One region of the Rahnella variigena genome, then DNA from elsewhere that is predicted to be linked to it. Evidence: predicted binding sites of a transcription regulator. Region 1 holds the regulator's gene; each other region holds the start of a gene.
What was found. The regulator sigma-54, encoded in region 1, starts transcription at its own class of promoters, with help from an activator protein. The targets are predictions, from matches to a motif close to GTTGGCACANNTTTCGCTNT.

Region 1 (3,278 bases):
GTTCCAGCTGAATGAACACGCCGACGGCACGTAACGTATCTTCTTCCAGCTTACCGTGCGGGATGGCGATCCCGGCACCGATCCCGGTGCTGCCCATGCGTTCACGGGTCAAAATAGCGTCGAAAATCACCTGTGGCGACAAATTCAGTTGTCTGGCGGCCAGTTCGCTGATGATTTCCAGTGCGCGTTTTTTGCTGGCGCAATGAACGCCGCTTTTGGTGCATTCGGCATTAAGCACCGACGTTAATTGCATTGCTATATCGTTGATCATGTCATCTTTCACTTTTGCGCTGTTTCACCCTTAAAGCTATATCGGCTCGTTTCCCGAAGGTCACAAGCCGATGCCCGAAGGTTTGTAGCACAGGGTTGGCTACATGAATGTCAGTGCTGTTTCAGTTTGTCTTTATGTTTATTCAGCTGGCGGGCCAGTTTATCAACCAGTCCGTCAATCGCTGCGTACATATCCTGATGTTCCGAGGTGGCATGTAACTCGCCTCCATTCACATGCAAAGTCGCTTCGGCAACTTTTTGCACCTTTTCCACGCTCAACACCACATACACCTGATTAATCCTGTCGAAATACTGCTCTAGCTTGGCCAGCTTCGACGTGATGAACTCTCTCAGGGGATCCGTGATCTCAATGTGATGTCCGGTAATGTTGAGCTGCATAATGTCTTCCTTCTCTGTTGAGGTCAAACTAACTGTTTACGTTGGTTTGAGGGCGGGATGGACAAAGACTCTCGGTATTTGGCGACGGTTCGTCGTGCAACCATAATTCCCTGATCGGAAAGCAGGGTCGCTAACTTACTGTCACTGAGCGGTTTTACAGGATTCTCCGCTGCGATTAATTTCTTCACCAGCGCCCGGATGGCGGTTGACGATGCCTCGCCGCCGCTGTCTGTACTGACATGGCTGGAAAAGAAATACTTCAGTTCGAAAATGCCACGCGGGCTGTGCAGAAACTTCTGCGTCGTGACGCGTGAAATCGTCGATTCGTGCATTTCTACGGCGCTGGCGATATCGGCCAGCACCATAGGTTTCATAAATTCTTCACCCAGTTCAAAGAACGCCTGCTGCTGCTCAACGATACAGCGCGTGACTTTCAACAGCGTGTCGTTACGGCTTTCCAGGCTTTTGATTAACCATTTGGCTTCCTGCAGATTGCTGCGGATAAACTGCCCGTCGCTGTCGCTGCGTGCGGAATTCCCCATCGCGGCGTACTGCTGGTTAATCTTCAGACGCGGAATGCTGTCCGAATTGAGTTCAACCGTCCAGACTCCTGACACTTTGCGCACCAGCACATCCGGGATCACGTATTCGGATTCGCCGGTGTTGATCGACTGGCCCGGACGCGGATCAAGAGACTGGATCAGGAGCATCGCTCCTTTCAGTGTATCTTCTTTTAACCGGGTTGATCGCATAAGTGCGCGGAAATCATGGTTCGCCAGCAAATCCAGATGTTCGCTGATGATAAGACGGGCTTCGGTGATGAAAGGCGTGTCGGTCGCATACTGGGAAAGCTGGATCAGCAGGCAGTCGCGCAGGTCGCGCGCGGCCACGCCGACCGGGTCAAAACGCTGTACGCGTTTGAGCACGGCTTCCACTTCGTCCATCGTGACGTTTTCATCCCCGATGCTTTCCAGAATGTCGTCAAGAGAAACGGTGAGGTAACCGGTGTCATCGACCGCATCGACAATGGACGTCGCAATCGCCGCATCAGTATCTGAGAACGGCGTCAGCTCGACCTGCCACATCAGGTAATCCTGAAGAGTCTGGGTGGTTTCACCCTGATAAATCGGCAGCTCGTCGTCGCTGTAATCATTACCGGTGCCGGAAGGCGTGCCCGCGGTATAGATTTCATCCCAGGTCGCATCCAGCGGCAGCTCTTCGGGCATGTCTTTTTGCTCGAGCGCTTCGCGGGTATCTAACCCTTCGCTGTCGGTGGTTTCTACCGAGTCGATTTCTTCATGAAGGTCGGTTTGTTCCAGCAGAGGGTTGCTCTCCAGCGCGAGTTGGATCTCCTGTTGGAGCTCAAGCGTGGACAATTGCAACAGGCGGATGGCCTGTTGTAACTGTGGAGTCATTGCCAGTTGTTGGCTGAATCTGAGTTGCAAACCTTGCTTCATATCTTGGCTTTATTTCCGTTGATGAGTGAAAACGGCAACACTTCTGTCAGAGACGGCCTGTTTCATTTTAAGGCGAAACAGGCACGGTTCCGGCGGCACAGATCACAGACGGAATTCTTCACCAAGATAAACGCGTTTAACTTGTTCATCAGCAAGAATATCGGCTGGCGTGCCGTGGGCGATTAACTTGCCCTGACTGACGATGTAAGCGCGTTCACACACGTCGAGCGTTTCGCGAACGTTATGGTCGGTGATCAGTACGCCGAGGCCACTGTCACGCAAATGCTCAATGATTTTTTTGATGTCGATAACTGAAATCGGGTCAACACCGGCGAACGGTTCATCCAGCAGGATGAATTTAGGGTTCGCCGCCAGCGCACGGGCGATTTCAACACGACGGCGTTCACCACCGGACAGTGACTGACCGAGGTTATCGCGCAAATGAGAAATATGGAACTCTTCCATCAGTTCATTGGCACGATCGTTACGCTGTTCTTTGTTCAGATCGTCGCGGATCTGCAACACGGCCATCAGGTTATCAAACACGCTGAGGCGGCGGAAAATGGACGCTTCCTGAGGAAGATAGCCAATACCGCGACGGGCGCGGGTATGCAATGGCAACAAGCTGATGTCTTCGTCATCGACGATAATACGGCCTGCATCACGCTGCACAATGCCGACGACCATGTAAAACGTCGTAGTTTTACCGGCACCGTTTGGCCCTAATAACCCGACGATTTCGCCGGAGTTGACCATCAGGCTGACATCTTCAACGACCTTGCGGCCTTTGTAGGCTTTTGCCAGATTCTCTGCGATTAATTTAGCCATAAAAATCAGTTACTCTTTTTGGTCGGCTGGCCCGCCGCTGCAGGTGTTTTCTGTTGCAGCTGCGAAGGAACCAGAACGGTCGTCACACGGTTGCCTTTATCACTGAAGGCTTCCATTTGCTGTTTCTGCACCAGATAAGTAATACGGTCGCCTTTCACGTTGCTGTCGAGCTGTTCAAGGTAAGCATTACCGGTCAGGGTCACCAGATCGTTTTCCACTTCATAGCGGACTTTCTGCGCATGGCCTTTTACCGGCTTGCCGTTGTCCTGCATCTGATAGAAGGTCACTGGGTTACCGTAACCTTCAACCACTTCTTTGCCGGAA
Region 2 (3,278 bases), 3.2 Mb from region 1:
ATCCGACAGTTTGTCACCCTGCGCACCAAACACGCCGAGGAAGAACGGCGCGTAAGCGTTGCTGAAGTCGATGACTTTTTCGCGCTCGGCGTTTTTGCCGAGGCTGGAAATCACCAGATCGACTTTATCCGTTTGCAGATAAGGCACCCGGTTGGCGCTGGTGACCGGCACCAGTTGCAACTTAAGTTTCATCTTATCGGCCAGATAATGCGCCATGTCGATGTCATAACCTTCCGGCTGCAAATCCTTGCTCACCGAACCAAACGGCGGGAAATCCTGCGGAACAGCCACGCGCAGCACGCCACGCTTCTGAATATCCTGCAACTGATCGGCCATAACATTCGATGCCTGAAGCACCAGCATTGCCGCACCTGCCCATGCCAACAACCGTTTGTTCATGTTCATAGATTATCTCCGGTGAAAAGTTTTTGGAACGATAGATTCTTATATTTAAAACTTTGCAACGAATGTGCCAAAAATGACCCGGCAGAAAAAATGTGCGCAAAGTCACGACATGACAAGGAATTAGCGACTCAGCGAAGTAAGCAGAGGGGATTTTTTTGCCCTGAATCAGGGCAAAAAGCGAGAAAGGTTGAAAACTCTGATGCACCGTAATTGTGCGAAAGCACCAGAAAAGCGCTGAGTTTGTCCCTGAATCGGGAATCAGCGCTGTTCCAGCTCATCCAGATCGTTATACAAATCGCTTATCTGATGAATGCGCTGACGGCCTGACGCGAGCATATCGTGCAACAACGCATTGCTGAGTAAATTCGCCAGGCTCATGGCAGATGAATAACTGTCGAACGCCGACACGCTGTCGAGCGGCGCGGCCAGATGCCAGGTGGCGAGCGGGATCAGCGTCTGCGCCTGCGGCTCGCAAATCAGTAAAACCGGCACATCAAGTGACTGTAATTGCGTGAGAATCGCCTTCGCCATGCGGGGACGGCGACGAAAAGCAACGAAAATCACCACGTCCTGCGCGGTGAGATCCACCAGTTCTTCCGCCAGCGTCTGCCCCGGCTGCGGCATCATCATCACGCCAGCCCGCACCTGAATCAGTTGCTGACGCAGGTGCAGCGCCACCGGATAACTGTTACGAAAACCCAGCAGACGTACCTGCCGCGCCTGACTCAGGGCGGTGATCAGCGCGCCAAACTGTGCGCCATCAATCTGATTAATCCACTGCGTCAGGTTAGCCATTTCCTGTTTATAGTGCCGTGATAACAAGGTGTTACCTTGCACCGCGTCACGGCTGTCGGTCAGCGGCATGCCACTCTGGCGCAGGGTGCGCATTTCATCGCGCATATCGCGATAACTCGGGTAACCAAGACGTTTAAACAGGCGGCTGACCGTGGCCTTCGACACGCCGCTGAGCCGCGCCAGCTCTGCGCTGTTGTAGCTCATCAGGTCATCAATGCTGGCAAAAATAAAGTCGGCCACCCGCTGTTCCTGCGGCGTGAGTTCTGCGTAATGGTCACGCAGACGTTCATCAATCTGTTTCATCTCCGTCCCTTTTGTAACCAATGTTTCAGTAAATCAGCGGAACATACCATGCACTATGCTTGCCAATGCAAGCTAAATTATGAGTGAAAGTCTGAAGGTTTTGCCGATGTGGAACACCTCTTGCTTAACTTAATCCCTGCACGCCCTCATCCCTGCATGCGCGGGCAACATAAAAAAAGCGTTTCAAAAAGGACATCGCATGATTAACAGTAACAGCGCACCGCTGGGCATGGCGGTTACACCTCATCATCTGGCGAGCCAGAGTGCGCTTGCGGTATTGCGTGAAGGCGGCAATGCCATCGAGGCAATGGTGGCGGCGGCCGCCACCATTGCCGTGGTCTATCCGCACATGAACGGACTGGGCGGCGACGGCTTCTGGCTGATTGTGCCCCCGCAGGGCAATCCGGTGGCGATCGACGCCAGCGGTGCCGCCGGTTCGCTGGCCTCTCTCGATTTTTACGCCGGTGAAACGCACATTCCGCACCGCGGCCCGAAAGCGGCGCTGACGGTCGCAGGCACCGTCGGCGGCTGGCAGGAAGCGCTGAATGTATCGGCTGAATTCGGCGGCGAGCAAAAACCGCTTTCGCGCCTGCTGCGTGACGCCATCCGTTACGCTGCGGACGGCATTCCGGTGACCGCCTCGCAGGAAGCCGCCACCCGCGCCAAGCAACATGAACTGAAAGATTTCCGCACCTTCGCCGATGTTTTTCTGCCTAACGGCGACGTGCCGCGCGCCGGGAACCGTTTCACCCAGCCGCAACTGGCGCAGACGTTATCGATGCTGTGCGAAGACGGGCTGAACAGTTTCTATCGCGGTGAGCTGGCCGACAATATGGCCGCCGACATGGAAAAGCTCGGTATGCCGGTCACCCGCGCCGATCTTGCTGCTTACAAGCCGCAGCGCCGTGTGCCGCTGCGCCTCAAACACAGCAAAGGCGAAATCTACAACCTGACGCCACCGACGCAGGGGCTGGTTTCGCTGGCGATCCTCGGCCTGACTGACCGCCTGCCGCTGGAAACCATGGATGAAAGCGCGACGATCCACAGCATTGTCGAAGCCACCAAACTGGCGTTCGGCCTGCGCGACCGCTTTATCACTGATCCACGCATGATGACGCAGGACGCGCAGAGCCTGCTGGATCCGCAATATCTCGATGCCCTCGCCACCCGCATCAAACCGCACAGCGCCGCCGACTGGGGCAAAGGTAAAGGTCCGGGCGATACCGTCTGGATGGGCGTGATGGACAGCAGCGGGCTGGCGGTATCATTTATCCAGAGTATTTATCACGAGTTCGGCAGTGGTGTAGTGCTGCCGGGCAGCGGCGTGTTGTGGCAAAACCGCGGCGCATCTTTCAGCCTCGACGCCAGCCATTTACTGGCGCTGGCACCGGGCAAGCAACCGTTTCATACCCTCAACCCCGCCGCCGCACGTTTATACGACGGGCGCACCATGGTTTACGGTTCGATGGGCGGCGACGGTCAGCCGCAAACCCAGGCCGCCGTGTTTATCCGCCATGTGGTGCAGGGTCAGTCTTTGCAGCAGGCGATCAGCGGTCCGCGCTGGCTGCTGGGGCGGACGTGGGGAGAAAGTTCGGATTCACTGAAGCTGGAAGGCCGTTTCGCCTATCCGACGCAGGCCGGGCTGAGACAGCGCGGTCACGACGTCGAACTGTTGCCGGATTTCAGCGAAGCCGTCGGCCACGCCGGTGCGATTGTCCGCCATACCAACGGCATGTTTGAAGGTGCCTCCGACCCGCGCAGCAACGGCAGCGCCG
Region 3 (3,278 bases), 1.4 Mb from region 1:
AGCGTTTAAGCGAAAAACCGCGGTTCACAGCAGTTTGTGTCGTCATTTTATTTCCCTCACACTTTCGTCACGACCGGACGGCCCAGCAGGCCCTGAGGGCGGAAAATGAGGATCACCACCAGCAATCCAAAAGAGAACACGTCTTTGTAATCGGAATTCACCATGCCCGAGAACTGCGCTTCAGCGATACCCAGTATCAGGCCGCCGAGCATCGCGCCCGGTAACGAGCCGATCCCGCCGAGTACCGCTGCGGTAAAGGCTTTGATGCCGATGATAAATCCGGCATAGAAATCAAAAGTGCCGTAGTTCATGGTGACCAGTACGCCTGCCAGCCCCGCCATCGCCGCGCCGATCATAAAGACCAGCGAGATAATGCGGTCGGTGTTGATGCCGAGAATTGAGGCCATTTTTCTGTCCTGCTGTACCGCACGACACATTCGACCGAGTTTGGTGTTGCTGATAATCCACGACAAAACCAACATGCCGACAAGAGACGCCACCAGAATGAACAGTTTGGTGTAGGTCATCTGGACAAAGCTGTCTCCGATATGAAACCGCAGCGCGCCATCAAACATCGTAGGGATACCCTGCTGTCGCGGTCCCTGACTGATTTGTGCGTAGTTCTGCAAAATCAGCGACATGCCGATAGCAGAAATCAGCGGCGCAAGGCGCGTGGAATTTCGCAATGGTTTATAGGCAATGCGCTCAATCGCCCAGCCGTAAACGCCGGTCACCACGATGGTGAACACCAGTGTGCCGAGGATCAGCAGCGGAAAAGAGTGCAGACCGAAGAAAGAAAGCAGCGCCAGCGCGATAGCGCAGAGGTAAGCCGAAATCATATACACTTCGCCGTGAGCAAAGTTGATCATGCCGATGATGCCGTAAACCATGGTGTAGCCGATGGCGATGAGACCGTAGACAGCACCGAGCGTAATGCCATTAAACAGTTGTTGCAGGAAGAATGAATCCATAAATACGCAGTCTCTTTTTGTGACCGCGCCTGGCTAAGGGCGCGGTCTGACACAGATTAGAACTGGCAAATCAAAATGAGTTATTCCTTAACTTCCTGATATTTGCCTTTGTCATCCCACTTATAAACCACGTAATCGGAGACTTTCAGGTCGCCTTTGCTGTCCCAGGCTTTTTTGCCCATGACGGTATCGACACTGTTGGCTTTAAGCCACGCGCTGGCTTTGGCGGAATCGCTGCCGCCGGTGGCTTTGAAGGCGGCGGCAATGGCCTGTACAGAGGCGTAGGAATAGAGGGTGTAACCTTCCGGCTCGAATTTATTAGCGCGGAATTTATCGATGACGGCTTTGCCGTCCGGGATCAGACGCGGGTCTTTGCCGAAGGTCATCAGAATGCCATTGGTGTATTGCGGACCGCCGGCAGCGGTGACCATTTCTTCGTTGACGATACAGTCACCGGAGAAGAACGTCGCCTGAACGCCCTGCTCACGCATCTGGCGAACTAACGGACCGGCTTCCGGATGGCAGCCGCCAAAGAACACCACATCTGGTTTCTGCGCACTGATTTTGGTAACCAGCGCATTAAAGTCTTTTTCGCCGCGCGACAGACCTTCATACATCACTTCTTTCACGCCGCGTTTGTTAAGCGCTGCTTTGGTGGCATCCGCCAGCCCCTGTCCGTAGGTATCTTTGTCGTGAATGATGACCACTTTTTTGGCTTTCAGCTTGTCGATGATGTAATCGCTGGCTACCAGACCCTGCTGGTCATCGCGCCCACACATACGGAACATATCGCTCATGCCGCGTTCAGTGATCTGCGGGTTAGTTGAGCCCGGCGTGATGGCGATAATCCCGGCGTCGTTATACACCTCAGACGCAGGCATGGTAGAGGATGAGCAGAAATGTCCGACCACTGCTTGCACTTTATCCTGATCTACCAGCCGGTTAGCCACCGCGACCGCTTGTTTTGGCTCGCAGGCATCATCGCCCTGAACCAGTTTGATTTTCTCGCCGTTGATCCCGCCTGCGGCATTAATGTCTTCGGCGGCCTGAGTCGCGCCATGCCAGTACTGATCACCATAAGTGGCATTCGGACCGGTGAACGGACCGGCCACGCCAATCACAATATCCGCACGCGCGGAGAAGGCCGTGACCAGACAACCTGCCAGTAAAAGAGAGAGAGGACTTTTCATAAATTTCATCGACATCATCATGATCCTTAGGACTGAGTTTATGCAAACGGGTTATGGGCAACGCATGCAGCAAAAACACCAACGCAAAGTCGTAATCTGAAAATCTGAAATTTAAAGCACAAGCCAATGGAGGGAAGATCCCGTTTGTCCACCGCTGGCGGACAACATCAAAGGTAAGAAACTTAAGCAAAATATCTGCCAGTGTTACCCGAGGTCTGTGAATGTTACGGTTATGTGAGTATAGATAGCGCCTGTCAGGCGTTGCGGGGAACTCGCAGAAACAACGACGGGATCACATCGCACCGCACTGGTGCTGAAAAGAATAGGAAAATAACGATACCGGAACGCCCTGCACCAAAATGTAACGTTAAGTTCCCCAGGGATAATCCGTGGTTATATTTTTTCTTTGCTTCTTTCGGCAGGTTGTTTTGTAATGCGGGCAGATGATTGCAACGGGAAGCTACTGAACAATGAAGAAATTATCCTGCCTGACGGCAATTGTGCTGGCCATGGGATTATCGGGCTGTGCCAGTGATTATGTGATCAACACCAAAGCCGGCGATCAGCTTTTCGCCCACGGCGAACCTGAGCGTGACCGCGATACCGGCATGACCAGCTACACCGACATGAACGGCGATTATCACCTGATGAACACCAATGATATTGCGGGCATTGTGAAGAAGTAGGCGTGACGGACAGCAATTGCATTTATCTGAAAGCCCGACCGATGAATTACACGGCGGGCTGAATAAAACAGTCATGCTATGGGTACCTGAACGGCCCGTAATAACACGACTGTTTTGAGGATAAAATTACTCAGTAATAAAACGCGAAACAGACGAAGCCAGATTTTGTGCCTGATCCCGCAGCGCATTAGCAGCAGCAGAAGACTCTTCCACAAGGGCCGCGTTTTGCTGAGTCACGCTGTCCATTTCCACTATGGCTTGCCCTACCTGAGATATTCCCCTGTTCTGTTCATCCGATGCCTGAGTAATTTCATTAAGTATTTCGGTAACGTTAGCCACTTTAGTCACAATGTCATGCATGGTGGTTCCCGCCTGTTCTACCAGCTCTGACCCTGCATTAATTCGCTCTACCGATTCACCAATTAAACCTT

Region 2: the regulator sigma-54 is predicted to act here: its motif matches at 1,611-1,630, upstream of CKQ54_RS20150 (gamma-glutamyltransferase family protein).
Region 3: the regulator sigma-54 is predicted to act here: its motif matches at 2,345-2,364, upstream of CKQ54_RS12155 (branched-chain amino acid ABC transporter substrate-binding protein).

Annotation. Positions count from the first base shown of each region.
Region 1 is NZ_NSDJ01000001.1:1,203,623-1,206,900, forward strand. Features, by position in the region: gene ptsN (PTS IIA-like nitrogen regulatory protein PtsN) at 1-283, opposite strand, end outside; gene hpf (ribosome hibernation promoting factor) at 382-669, opposite strand; gene rpoN (RNA polymerase factor sigma-54) at 693-2,126, opposite strand; gene lptB (LPS export ABC transporter ATP-binding protein) at 2,229-2,954, opposite strand; gene lptA (lipopolysaccharide ABC transporter substrate-binding protein LptA) at 2,960-3,278, opposite strand, start outside.
Region 2 is NZ_NSDJ01000001.1:4,383,162-4,386,439, forward strand. Features, by position in the region: gene CKQ54_RS20140 (transporter substrate-binding domain-containing protein) at 1-405, opposite strand, end outside; gene CKQ54_RS20145 (MurR/RpiR family transcriptional regulator) at 664-1,503, opposite strand; gene CKQ54_RS20150 (gamma-glutamyltransferase family protein) at 1,703-3,278, shown strand, end outside.
Region 3 is NZ_NSDJ01000001.1:2,594,631-2,597,908, reverse strand. Features, by position in the region: gene livM (high-affinity branched-chain amino acid ABC transporter permease LivM) at 1-46, opposite strand, end outside; gene CKQ54_RS12160 (ABC transporter permease subunit) at 57-971, opposite strand; gene CKQ54_RS12155 (branched-chain amino acid ABC transporter substrate-binding protein) at 1,052-2,176, opposite strand; gene CKQ54_RS12150 (YgdI/YgdR family lipoprotein) at 2,632-2,847, shown strand; gene CKQ54_RS12145 (methyl-accepting chemotaxis protein) at 2,974-3,278, opposite strand, start outside.